3 regions of the Paucilactobacillus salsurae genome follow, and region 1 is predicted to be linked to each of the others. Evidence: a T-box and tRNA genes for the amino acid it is inferred to sense, from the RefSeq annotation. Region 1 holds a T-box; the other regions hold tRNA genes.
The links. The T-box of region 1 lies ahead of leuS (leucine--tRNA ligase). A T-box ahead of a tRNA ligase gene usually reads a tRNA of that ligase, here a tRNA-Leu.

Region 1 (4,194 bases):
CCATCTTCCCAATGAATCACTGGAATTGGTTCACCCCAATAACGTTGACGAGAAAAAATCCAATCACGGAGTCGGTAGTTGATCTTCTTTTTACCAGCACCATTTTCTTCTAACCAAGCAATGGCCTTTTCGATAGCCTCTTCTTTATGCATGCCATCTAAAAAGTCAGAATTAATGTGAACCCCATCACCAGTGAACGCTGCCTGATCGACATCGCCACCTTCAATGACTGGAACAATATCTAACCCAAATTTTTTGGCAAATTCGTAGTCACGATCATCATGAGCAGGCACGGCCATAATTGCACCAGTACCATATGAAGCAAGTACGTAATCGCCAATCCAAATGGGAACTTTGCGGCCGTTAATTGGATCAATTCCGTAAGCTCCTGTGAAAACACCTGTTTTGTCCTTATTTAAATCGGTTCGTTCTAGGTCAGAGCGACGAGAAACTTCATCTTTGTAAGCTTCAACGGCAGCTTTTTGATCTGGTGTGGTAATTTTATCAACCAGATCATGTTCTGGTGCCAATACCATGTAAGTAGCGCCAAATAGCGTATCAGGACGCGTGGTGAAAACTTCAATTTTACTTTCTGGATGACCATCCACGGCAAAAAAGACACTAGCACCTTGTGACCGACCGATCCAATTACGCTGCTGTTCCTTGATAGATTCAGGCCAATCTAAATCGTCCAAATCATCAATTAAACGATCAGCGTACGCTGTGATCTTTAATGCCCATTGACGCATTGGTACACGGTAAACCGGATAGCCTCCGCGTTCAGTCTTACCGTCAACCACTTCTTCATTTGCAACCACTGTTCCACCCATAAAGTCAGGTGCCCAGTTAACTTCAATTTCGTCTTCGTAAGCGAGACCTTTTTTATAAAGTTGCTCAAAAATCCACTGCGTCCATTTATAAAATTTCGGGTCGGTTGTGTTAATTTCGCGATCCCAATCATATGAAAAACCAAGTGACTGAATTTGATGTTTAAAGACTTTCACATTTTGAGCAGTAAAATCTTTGGGATTATGCCCAGTTTTTAAGGCATATTGTTCTGCAGGAAGACCAAATGCGTCCCAACCCATAGGGTGCAAAACATTAAATCCTTGCATCCGGCGCATTCGCGAAATCGCATCAGTGGCTGTGTAGCCTTCAGGATGCCCAACGTGTAGTCCTTGTCCTGATGGATAAGGAAACATGTCTAAAGCGTAGTATTTCGGCTTTGTTTGATCAATCTCCACCTTAAAAGTCTTATGTGTTTTCCAATAATGTTGCCATTTACGTTCAATGACGTCATGATTATAAGCCATGAATCAATCGTCTCCTCAAAATTGTATTATGTAAAATCGTTGACAGAAAACAAAAAATCCCATAGGAAATAAAACCTTCCTATAGGACGAATGAGTTCCGCGGTACCACCTAAGTTCTACGTTATCGTAGCGCTTAATTCTTAACGCGAAATCACGTTTTTACCTACTAATTTCAGCAAAAAATTCTCACGAGCGAGTTCAAAAACTAATCCACGTTTTCACCAACCACGTGGTCTCTGACAATTCGTTCTTTACTATTCTCGATCAACGATTAAATATTGCATCAATCTTAGCAAAAAAATACCTGATGAGCAAGTTTTGTCTTGCTATTATGCTACAATACTTGTCAGTAATTAAATTAGGAGTCATTAAATAATGAAACGCAATTTTAACATCAGTAAGTTTCAGCAAATCTTATTCATTTTGGCGATCGTAGCCTTTGTGAGTTTATATCATGGTGTTACAGCCAATCGCCCTTGGATTCACCAACTTGATACATTTATTATTAATCACGTTCGTGGAACATTTCCATCGTGGAAAACAGTAATCTTAACGAGGTATACAGTTTTATTTAATCCAACACCAACAGCGATTTGGATGATCATTGGGACGATATTATTAGCATTAAGACGCAAAGTACGCGCAGCTTTTTTCTTTTCACTCACCCCCGCTTTTGGATCATATGCCAATCACTTCATCAAACAAATTGTGGATCGACCGCGTCCAACTAATCACCTTTTGATGCACTATGGCGGATACAGTTTCCCCAGTGGCCATTCGATTGGCGCAATGCTTGTTTTAGGTGGACTCATTATCTTGAGTCAGTATTACTTACAATCCAAAAATTGGCGGTATTTTATTAACACGCTTCTCACATTGTTAATTATTCTAGTTGGCTACTCACGCATCTATGTTGGTGTTCACTATCCAACCGATGTATTGGCTGGATTTAGTTTAGGACTCATTATTTTAATTATCAGTGAAACACTCTTTGGCCTACACAGGAGATCAAGATCATGAACATTCAAAACGCACTTGAATACAGCCATACCCTCATTAAAACAGTCGCAGGGCCAGGACAGTCAGTCATTGATGCCACTATGGGCAACGGCAATGATACGGTTTTCTTAGCCTCGCTAGTGGGCCCCACTGGTCATGTCTATGCCTTTGATATTCAAGACACTGCTATCAAAAATACTAAAGAAAAGTTAATTTTAAGCTCACAATTAAAACAAACAACTTTGATCAAGGACGGTCACGAACACGTTGACCAATATGTCACACAAGATGTTGCAGCTGCAATTTTTAATTTGGGCTATTTACCAGGTGGTGATAAAACTGTCATTACCAACGCAACTACAACCATTACGGCCGTTCAAGCAATTATGAATCTATTACGACGTGGTGGCATTATTTGCTTGGTTGTTTACTATGGTCATCCAGGTGGACAAGACGAAAAACAAGCTGTTGAAGCTTTTGTTCAAAAATTAGACCAGCACGAGTGGACAGTTTTAAACTATTCATTTTTAAATCAAACACACACACCACCAAAATTAATTGCGTTGCAAAAACGTTAATTAATTGTTATACGCAAGATGGCGTTCTAATAAATTATTGCTATATACAAAAGCAAGCCCTAACTGGCTTGCTTTTTTTGGTCTTTTGGTTGTTTCATCAAGTTAATGATGAACGCTAATAGTATGAACACAAACCCTAAAATAAAGATATTGTGTAATCCTGAATAGTAAATTTTGCGCAAGATAGGAATTAATTGATGCGGTAACTGATGTACCGTTTGTGGGTTAATGACCTTATTCATCATTTCTTCAGTGACACCGGTATTATGATAACGCGTCATTCCATTAGCAATTGAATAATTCATGACAATTCCAAAAACTGAGATCATGATGGTCTGTGCTAGCGATCGGACCAACGTATTAAATGAGGTTGCCACACCCACAATATCGGAAGATACTAAGCTTTGTGACGTCACAGTTGTTCCAGTAATCGAAATACCAAACCCAATTCCAAATACACCTGATAAGCATAAAAAGAACCAGAATGGCGTTGTCTGTGGCAACAGAATCATCACTAATCCCGTTATAATTAATAACCCTAAACTGACTGTTAACAATTTTTTAGGTGTTGCATTCGCTAGTAATTTACCAGCAATAAATGACCCGACAACCCATAAAATTGAGCTTGGTGTAGTTGCAAAACCGGCAATCGACGCGCGTAAACCCAGTAATCCCTGTGTCCACATTGGTAAGTACACGTTAAAGGCAATCAAGTATGCTGACACCAATGCTGCAGCAATATTTTGAATGACAAAAACTCGATTTTTAAAGAGTTCGAGGAAAATGATGGGATCAGCAGCTCGTTTTTCTTGACGAATAAACAAGCTTAAAGCAACTACAAACACCACAAAACTCACACCTGCTTGAAGTAAGGACTGGCCACCTTGACTCAACAATTGGACCCCATACATTAATCCTAATAAAGACAATGTTAACCAGATAATACCCAGCCAATCCAATTTAGCATCACTGACACGTTTGGGCTCATTTAAAAAGAACCATATTAGTGCAATTGTAATTAAGCCAATGGGCACATTAATGAAAAAGACCCAATGCCAAGTGAGCTGGTCAACTATAAAACCACCTAATAATGGGGCAATCACTGAAGCAATTCCCCAGGCAGATCCATTCCACCCCATCACCTTAGCGCGTTTTTCAAAAGGATAAATATCGGCAATAATCGTAAAAGAAACTGGCATGATTGTGCCTGCACCAACACCTTGAATGGCACGCCAAATAATTAATTCATGCATGGAATGTGATAATCCAGACATGGCAGACCCAATGACAAACACAAAGAGGCC
Region 2 (4,194 bases), on a different contig from region 1:
CACCACCGCGATTGTTGAGGCTTGATCGTACATAATTGCTAACTGGTACAGTGTCATACTGATGAGTAAACACATAAATCCGGTCAATGCAAAGATCTTTAAATCTGACCACCGCATGACAATGCCTTGTAATCGTAAAGCATATATTGCAAAAGGCAATAGGACTAACCCACCAATTGAAAATCTTAACCAGTTAATCTGAACTGGATTAAATGCACCTCCTGTCGACTTCAACACAATTTCCATCAAGCTAAACATCAACGTCGAAAATGCAATATATAATCCTGTTTTTTTCACGATTGACCCCTTTCTAAGTCACAAAGAACCTGTTAAACCATAGCTTTAATGATCACCATTAAAATTGGCACGACAATAATACTCATTAGTGTCGTTTCAGTAACCATAATTGCCGCATAATCGGCATCTGCATCATATAACTTAGAAACTACTGGTGCATTCGTCATTACCGGCATTGCTGCTTGTAAAATAAAAACTTGTTTCATTAACATTGGCATTGAACTTGGAATCACTAATAACGCCATTAACGCAGGTGCAAAAATAAACCGTCCCAGTAAAATACCGATGGAATCGTTGGTCAGTCTCATCCTTGAGATTCCAGCATTTGAAACTGCGATACCAATGAAAAACATTGATAATGGAATCGTTAAGCCACCAATGTAAGTCAAATCGCTAACTAAAAATGGTGGCAACTTAACGTGTAAAACAACTAACACGATTCCCAGCATAAACCCTAATAATGGTGGCGAGAAAATCTTTTTCAATGTTTCTAATACATTGATTTTGGCCTTGCCCATCCCATCTCTTTGAATCAGCCATACACCTAATGTCCAGAAAAAAGTCGTGTTTGCCATATAGTAAACTAACACATATGGCAATGATTTATCTCCAAACAATGCTAAATTGATTGGTAGACCAACAAAGACTGTATTGGAATTAAAAAACATAGATGAAAACAGTCCAGCATGTTCTTGTTTAATGCGCATGACCCGCATCACAGCAAACGAAAATGCAAACAAAATCAGCATTGAAACCACTGGATAACGTAAATCTGGAAGAAGCGTCTTTAGCTGGTCGGCGGTAAAGTCTTTCATGATTGTCGTGACCATGTAGGCTGGCAACGCAATCTGTGTAACTAACCGTGACACTAACTTGGCTGATTTATCATCAAACCAACCTCGTTCAGTCAATATGTATCCCACTGCAACCATCACTAAAATGACTAGGACTCCAGATATACTAGATAGAAATACTGCCATAGTAAGAGCCCCCAATATATGTAATAACGTGATTATAGCACAATTATTTTGCCATTATGAACCTAATAAAGATGTGGTACCGGTTACAATGCTGACACCAACAGACGGAAACAATTCAAAAATTTTTTCAATTAAAAAGGCGTTCACACAATGTTAATCATTGTATGAGCGCCTTTAGTTATGCGGCGAAGAGGACTTGAACCTCCACGGTCATAATTGACCACAAGATCCTTAATCTTGCGCGTCTGCCAGTTCCGCCACCGCCGCATCAACGAATAATATCATAGCAAAAAATCACGTGTTAGACAAGGTGATTTCAGATTTATTCGTGATTTTTTCAATCTTCTATCAATAATTTAAATCGACCACCACACTTAGCGCAGCGATAACGACGGACATTAAAATGCCGCCGTCGTGTAACAACTGCCCCACAATGCTGACACTGATATACAATACATGCCACTTTTTTCACTTTTGTTTGCATTGTTGGTGCATAACGTGCCCCACCCACTTGTTTGAGCAATGTTTTAAATGCTGAACTACGATGCTGATAATCTTTTCCCATCATGTGCAAATGATAATGGCAAAGTTCATGTAGCACAACTCGTTTTAAATTTTGTTCATCAAATTCTGTCAACATTTTAGGATTAATATCGATATGATGATCTTGCAAATGATAGCGTCCACCCGTAGTTCGCAACCGTTTATTAAAAAATACGCGATGACTAAATGGGCGACCAAATGATTCTAGCGACCACTCTTCAACTAAGTGTTGCAATTGCATATCAGTCATTTGGCACCTTCTTAGTTTTGTGGATCAATCATTGTTAACTGAATACGATGACGGTCAACATCGACTGAATCAACCCAGACGGTCACAATATCACCAACTGAAACAACTTTTCGTGGATTATCAATAAATTTGGCACTCATTTTTGAAACATGCACCAAGCCGTCTTGTTTAACACCGACATCTACAAAAGCGCCAAATTCAACCACATTGCGTACCGTTCCTTGTAATTCCATCCCCGGCTTCAAATCTTCCATCGTCAGGACGTCTTTACGCAGTAATGGTGCCGGCATGGCATCACGCAAGTCACGTCCAGGAACTTTCAGGCCATCAATGATATCGTCAAGTGTTTCTTCACCAATCCGATCATTAGCAGTCAAAACAGCTTGATGATCAACATGATTTAATTCTTGTACTGTTGCAGGTTGGCCAATCTGGGTTTCATCTACACCTGCAAGTTGCAATACCTTTTCGGCTACACCATAGCTTTCTGGATGAATATCCGTATTATCTAAAGGATTACTACCGTCGATAATGCGCAGAAAACCGACCGCTTGTTCAAAAGCTTTAGGTCCCAAACGGGGCACTTTTTTTAGTTGTTTTCGATTATCATAGCGACCATTTTCATCACGGTACTTCACAATATTTTTAGCCGTTGTTTTACTTAAACCAGAAATATGCTCCAAAAGTTGATAACTGGCAGTATTTAAGTTCACTCCGACCCGGTTAACCGCACGTTCAATCACAGCATCAAGTTGTGTATTCAAATCTTTCTTCGGTAAATCATGTTGATATTGACCAACTCCCACTGCTTCTGGATCAATTTTAACAAGCTCCGCCAGTGGATCTTGCAGACGGCGCCCAATACTAATCGCACTACGTTGTTCAACATGTAAATCGGGAAATTCGTCACGAGCCTCTTGGCTAGCCGAATAAACAGAAGCACCCGCTTCATTTACGATGACATAATAAACCGGTCGTTGAATCTTTTTCAATGTTTCTGCCACGAATTGTTCTGATTCACGACTAGCTGTACCATTTCCAATCGCAATCATTTCTACTTGATATTTTTCAATCAAATCAATTAACTGTTGTTGTGCCTGTTGTCGCTTGGCTTCCGGTGCCGGTTTATGCGGATAAATAACTGCTTTTTCTAAAAATTTACCATTCTCATCTAGGATGGCTAGCTTGCAGCCTGTTCGATACGCTGGATCAAAGCCTAAAACGACTTTTCCTTTAAGTGGCGCCTGCATCAGCAGATGATACAAATTCTCACCAAATACTTTAATGGCTTGTTCCTGTGCTTTATCCGTTAAATCGTGCCGCAATTCACGCTCAATGGCAGGTGCAATAAAACGTTTGTAGGCATCTTCATAGGCCGCCTCAATAAATGCGGTCGCTTCACTATCTGCATGTTGCCCAATTAATCTAAAATGCAAATAATTCTCAATTGACGTGGTGTCAAGCGCCACTTTAACACCTAAAACTTTTTCTTTTTCTCCACGATTAATCGCTAAAATTTGATAAGAACTAAGCTTGTTGACCGGTTGTTCAAACTCATAATATTGTTTATAAACACCCATTTCATCAAGTTGCTCACCTTTACTTTTGACCGCACTCACCAATGTCGCGTGTTGAATCGTAAAATTACGAATCCAACTGCGCAAGTTGGCCGCTTCACCAATTGTTTCAGCAATAATTTCATGCGCGCCTTCTAATGCTTGTTCGCTTGTGTCAATCGTTTTATCCGGGTTAACAAACTGTTGCGCTTTGCTTGCTAATGCCTGAGTTGGAAAATTCATAATCCAATTTGCTAATGGTCCTAAGCCATTTTGTTTGGCAATCATTGCCTTGGTTTGTTTCTTTTGCTTATAAGGCAAATACAAATCTTCCACATCTTGCAGTTTTTGTGCTTGTCTAATTTGTTTTTCTAACTGTGGTGTGAGCTTTTCTTGTTCACTAATTGCTTTAACTACCGCTTCTTTACGTTCTTGTAATGCAGAAGCTTTTTGGTATTCATCATGAATCGCCAGAATTTGTACTTCATCCAAGCTCCCCGTCATTTCTTTTCGATACCGTGAAATAAACGGAATGGTATTGCCTTCTTGTAACAAATTCAAGACAACT
Region 3 (4,194 bases), on a different contig from region 1:
TGGATCTGCCGTTAACACTAGTGATTTAACCAATGAACTAACGAATATTGGAACCCAAGCAAAAACAATTGGCAGTTTATTAACTGGCATGCAGGGGACTTCCAGTAATGTTGATGTTAATCAGATGGGTGCCCAAATTGTCACTGGCTTAATTCAAGCTGAAGCACAGGCCGGCACACCACTTTCAGGACCTCAAACACAAACACTATTACAATATGCCAATGAACAAAAATCCAGCTTTTCCGGCCTGGAAACACAGTTACAAACTGTTCAAAACAATTTGAAGGCTATCGGTACAGCCGATCAAAGTATTGGTACGTCATTGCAAAATATTCAGGGTTCTACATCTTCATTAGGGAGTATGCTTGGCCAAGTCAATACTTTAAAAGCACAAGTTAATCAACTGGCTAGTGCTTCAAATGTAGCTCTTCCAGGAGCAGCGACTGCCTTATCTCAATTAACAGGCGGCCTTAACCAAGTTCAAAGCGCCCTGATGCAAAGTCAAAATGGCTTAGGACAAATCAATACAGGAATTAATAAATTAGCCGAACAATCACCACAACTGACAACTGGTATCGATAAAGTCAATGATGGTTTGGGTCAAGGTGGCAGTTATCTGAAAGGTCTTCAGAATTCTTCAGCAAGTGACGAATACTACGTACCTCACAGCGTTCTGCACAGTGCCACATACAAGCCAGCCATTAAAACTTATCTATCTCAAGATAAAAAAACAGCTAAAATTACAATTGTCTTGAATACCAACCCAAGTGATACAAAGGCCACCCAAAAAGTGGCACAACTTTCCTCACAGACCAAAAAGAGTCTCAAAGGAACAACACTTAAAAATGCTCAAGTTGCTATGGGCGGGCAATCATCAACACTTCATGATATTAAGAGTGTTGCGAGTGGCGATTTTGTCAGAACAGCCGCTATTATGTTGATCGGAATTGGCTTAGCATTGATCTTTGTCACACGCTCGCTTCTACAGCCTATTTATATCATTGGAACATTGATGCTTGCTTACTTTACATCACTCAGCATCACACGTTGGATTAGCGGTCTCGTCTTAGGTCGTCCAATGTTAACTTGGAATACCCCATTCTTCTCATTTATCATGCTTGTCGCATTAGGAGTCGATTATAGTATCTTCTTGATGATGAAATATCGCGAATATGGGCGTGAAAATATGATGCCTGCTGATCGAATGGTTAAATCATCAACAGTCATTGGCACAGTTGTCATTTCTGCTGCGATTATCCTAAGTGGTACATTTGCTGCATTGATGCCTTCTGGTGTCCCAACGTTGATTCAAGTTGCCATGGCCGTAATCATTGGATTGATTATTTTGATTTTTATCATTCCAATTATTATTCCAAGCACTGTTTCATTAACTTATCCAGTTAAATCCGGTTTCCAGGACGCAGAAGATAAGCAACATCAAAAACATGAAAACGAAAAATAGTTAACTCATTAGCAAAATGCAAAAACTGCATTTTGCTTTTTTAGTAGTTAACTATTAGAATGAAAGAAATCATTTTGGAGTACTTTCAATGCAAATCTTTAAGCAAACTGTTTTAATCTTTCTAGGACTGGCAGTTATTTTATTAGTTGTTACTGGCTTTCGGCTATTAACACACCGAGGTAATATGAGAACCAATGGTATTTATCTATTTTTGGCTGTTATCATTACCCTTTCGTTTTCTTGTTTATATTTTCTAGTATTACGACTTTATCAATAAAGGAGACCTATTTTTATGTTATTAACCACCGGCAGTATTGATCAACCACACGATATTTTGGGCATTGTCAATGCCACTAGCCATCTCATGCTGGATTCTGAAACAATCGATGCTTTTGAATCAATGGACCAACTTTTTTCAGACGTTGAAGAAAAAATGAAGCAAAAGGCTGAGGAAGAACAAGCGGACGGTATTATTAACATCTCGTTTAATACCCAAGTCGTCCAGTTGCAAGTCGCACCCAAATTTTTAGTCATTACGGGATACGGTACCTTAGTAAAATTCACAGAATAATGCTTTAAAAACAGCAACCGTTAGTGTAAACTATTAATTGTTGTTGCCCCAGTGGCGGAACTGGCAGACGCGCAGCGTTCAGGTCGCTGTATGGTTATCCATGTACAGGTTCGAATCCTGCCTGGGGCATTAAAAAAAGGCTAACATCACTATGATGTTAGCCTTTTTACGTCACCAAATACACGTTAATAATTCAATTTACGCATCAGTCGCTTTAACTGATCTAATTCTTTGTCAGATAAATTCTTCACCAATTGATCAGAACGATTTTGTTCATAAGCATGCAGCTTAGGATAATAACTTTTTGCTTGTTTGGTTGGATAAACTCTTTTAATTTTCAAATTGGTTGGATCACTCTTCAATTCTAAATAGCCTTTATCAACTAATTTTTTAACTGTTCTAAAACTGGTCGTTCGATCAGCTTGAATTGAATCGGCCAATTCTCCCATAAACATTCCCGGGCGTTCAACTACTCGAATAATATAAATAAACAAATTATTATTTAATTGATCTTCTTTAAATCTTTGATTTGAATCATTTTGAATGCTTCGCGTAATCGCACCAATTTCACGAATTATTTCAAACATTTCGATGACCTCCAAACATTTTATTGCAAATGCAATTATATCATGATATAGTATTTAAGTAAATCATTGCATTTGCAATAAAAAAAGGAGAGATCGAAATGATTGGATTTTTAACTTTTATTTTCATCATGTCATTTACACCTGGTCCCAATACAATTATGGCAATGTCTGAAGGCCAACAAAAAGGATTTCGTCATGGATTAATTTTTAATTCTGGCATTTTTTTAGGTCTATTAATTATTGGAGGAATTGTCTCAATATTTGCCTCTTTTTTTCAAAACTATCCGTCAGTAATTTTTATATTAAAAATTATTGGGTCACTATATTTACTCTATTTGGCATATCATACATACATCTCCACGCCGGGAAATGCGTCAGCTGCTGGCAATCATCCCTTAGTTACCGGTTTACTTTTACAAACAACCAATATTAAAGTTTATTTATATTTCATTACTGGCATGGGCACCTTCTTAATTAGCGGCATTTTCGGTGAATTATCAATGAAGTTTACTTTGATGGTGTTAATCGGTGTTCTTGGTACTTTAGCGTGGACAATCGCCGGTCAGCTGATCCAACGATTTTATAACCAACATTTTAAATTATTAAATTCATTTGTGGCACTACTATTAGTTTTTAGTGCATATGATTTATGGCGATAAAAAGAAGTTGTGATATTATCACAACTTCTTTTTAAGAGTTAATCTAATTTAAACTTACATTTTGCGTAATTGCTTGTTCATAAGGTTCGCCATTTATTAAAGCATCTCTCATATCTTCAATCATATTGTCCCCAGAATATGAATAAAAAGGAAATCCTCCAAATTGTTTCATGTATTCAAATTCAACATCGTTTTGACTTAGTCCATCAATGCGATCCTTATCCACCGATCTATACCCCTTTCATAGTTACTGTAAGCGTTTACATTTTTACATGTCTAGTATAACTTATTTTTTGTCTGAAAAACATTGCAGTTGTGTTAATATCTTTGTGAAAAACAAAATCATTTAAAATCGACTGGTATATCACCCGTTTCACTAGTTTGATTTAAAAAATTCACAAAAAATTGATTATTCAACTTAAAAAAACTGTTCAACACCTAGTCTAAAGCCTTGACTGATACACCATTCACGACTATATTTCAGATGTGTAACATCAAAAATATCGAGGAGGAATAGTATGCGTAAAGCTAATAGAGAGGTCACTGATTTGGAAACAATTAAAACGATATTGTTAGAAGCCCATGTAATTCACCTGGGAATCAACGATGATAAATATCCATATGTTGTTCCCACTAATTATGGATTTGAAATGCAAGATGATGGTCATTTAACCTTATATAGTCATGGCGCACCCGTTGGCAAAAAAAGAGAGCTCATTTCAAAAGATGGTCACATTGCCTTTGAAATTGATAACGGTGCTCATCTAATGGTCCCTGAAAATAGCAGTAACCCTAGTGATTATTCATTTGCTTACCAGAGTATCATGGGTGTCGGCAATGCTCAGTTAATAACTGATGTGCTGGACAAAAAGAAGGCAATGCAAACGATTTTATTACATGAAACCGGCAAAGAAT

Region 2: it encodes a tRNA-Leu, which carries the amino acid that the T-box ahead of leuS (leucine--tRNA ligase) is inferred to sense. The anticodon was not compared.
Region 3: it encodes a tRNA-Leu, which carries the amino acid that the T-box ahead of leuS (leucine--tRNA ligase) is inferred to sense. The anticodon was not compared.

The regions. Positions count from the first base shown of each region.
Region 1 covers NZ_BAAHWX010000012.1:32,190-36,383, reverse strand. The annotation lists gene leuS (leucine--tRNA ligase) at 1-1,313, opposite strand, end outside; T-box leader at 1,393-1,590, opposite strand; gene ACYVQZ_RS08640 (phosphatase PAP2 family protein) at 1,689-2,333, shown strand; gene mnmM (tRNA 5-(aminomethyl)-2-thiouridylate-methyltransferase MnmM) at 2,330-2,890, shown strand; gene ACYVQZ_RS08630 (MDR family MFS transporter) at 2,950-4,194, opposite strand, start outside.
Region 2 covers NZ_BAAHWX010000008.1:18,474-22,667, reverse strand. The annotation lists gene ACYVQZ_RS07340 (DMT family transporter) at 1-297, opposite strand, end outside; gene ACYVQZ_RS07335 (AEC family transporter) at 330-1,277, opposite strand; tRNA gene ACYVQZ_RS07330 (tRNA-Leu) at 1,459-1,544, opposite strand; gene ACYVQZ_RS07325 (SprT family protein) at 1,615-2,070, opposite strand; gene ACYVQZ_RS07320 (Tex family protein) at 2,082-4,194, opposite strand, start outside.
Region 3 covers NZ_BAAHWX010000010.1:21,577-25,770, forward strand. The annotation lists gene ACYVQZ_RS08015 (MMPL/RND family transporter) at 1-1,462, shown strand, start outside; gene ACYVQZ_RS08020 (hypothetical protein) at 1,551-1,739, shown strand; gene ACYVQZ_RS08025 (heavy metal-binding domain-containing protein) at 1,755-2,033, shown strand; tRNA gene ACYVQZ_RS08030 (tRNA-Leu) at 2,079-2,162, shown strand; gene ACYVQZ_RS08035 (MarR family winged helix-turn-helix transcriptional regulator) at 2,219-2,620, opposite strand; gene ACYVQZ_RS08040 (LysE family translocator) at 2,719-3,279, shown strand; gene ACYVQZ_RS08045 (hypothetical protein) at 3,323-3,505, opposite strand; gene ACYVQZ_RS08050 (pyridoxamine 5'-phosphate oxidase family protein) at 3,798-4,194, shown strand, end outside.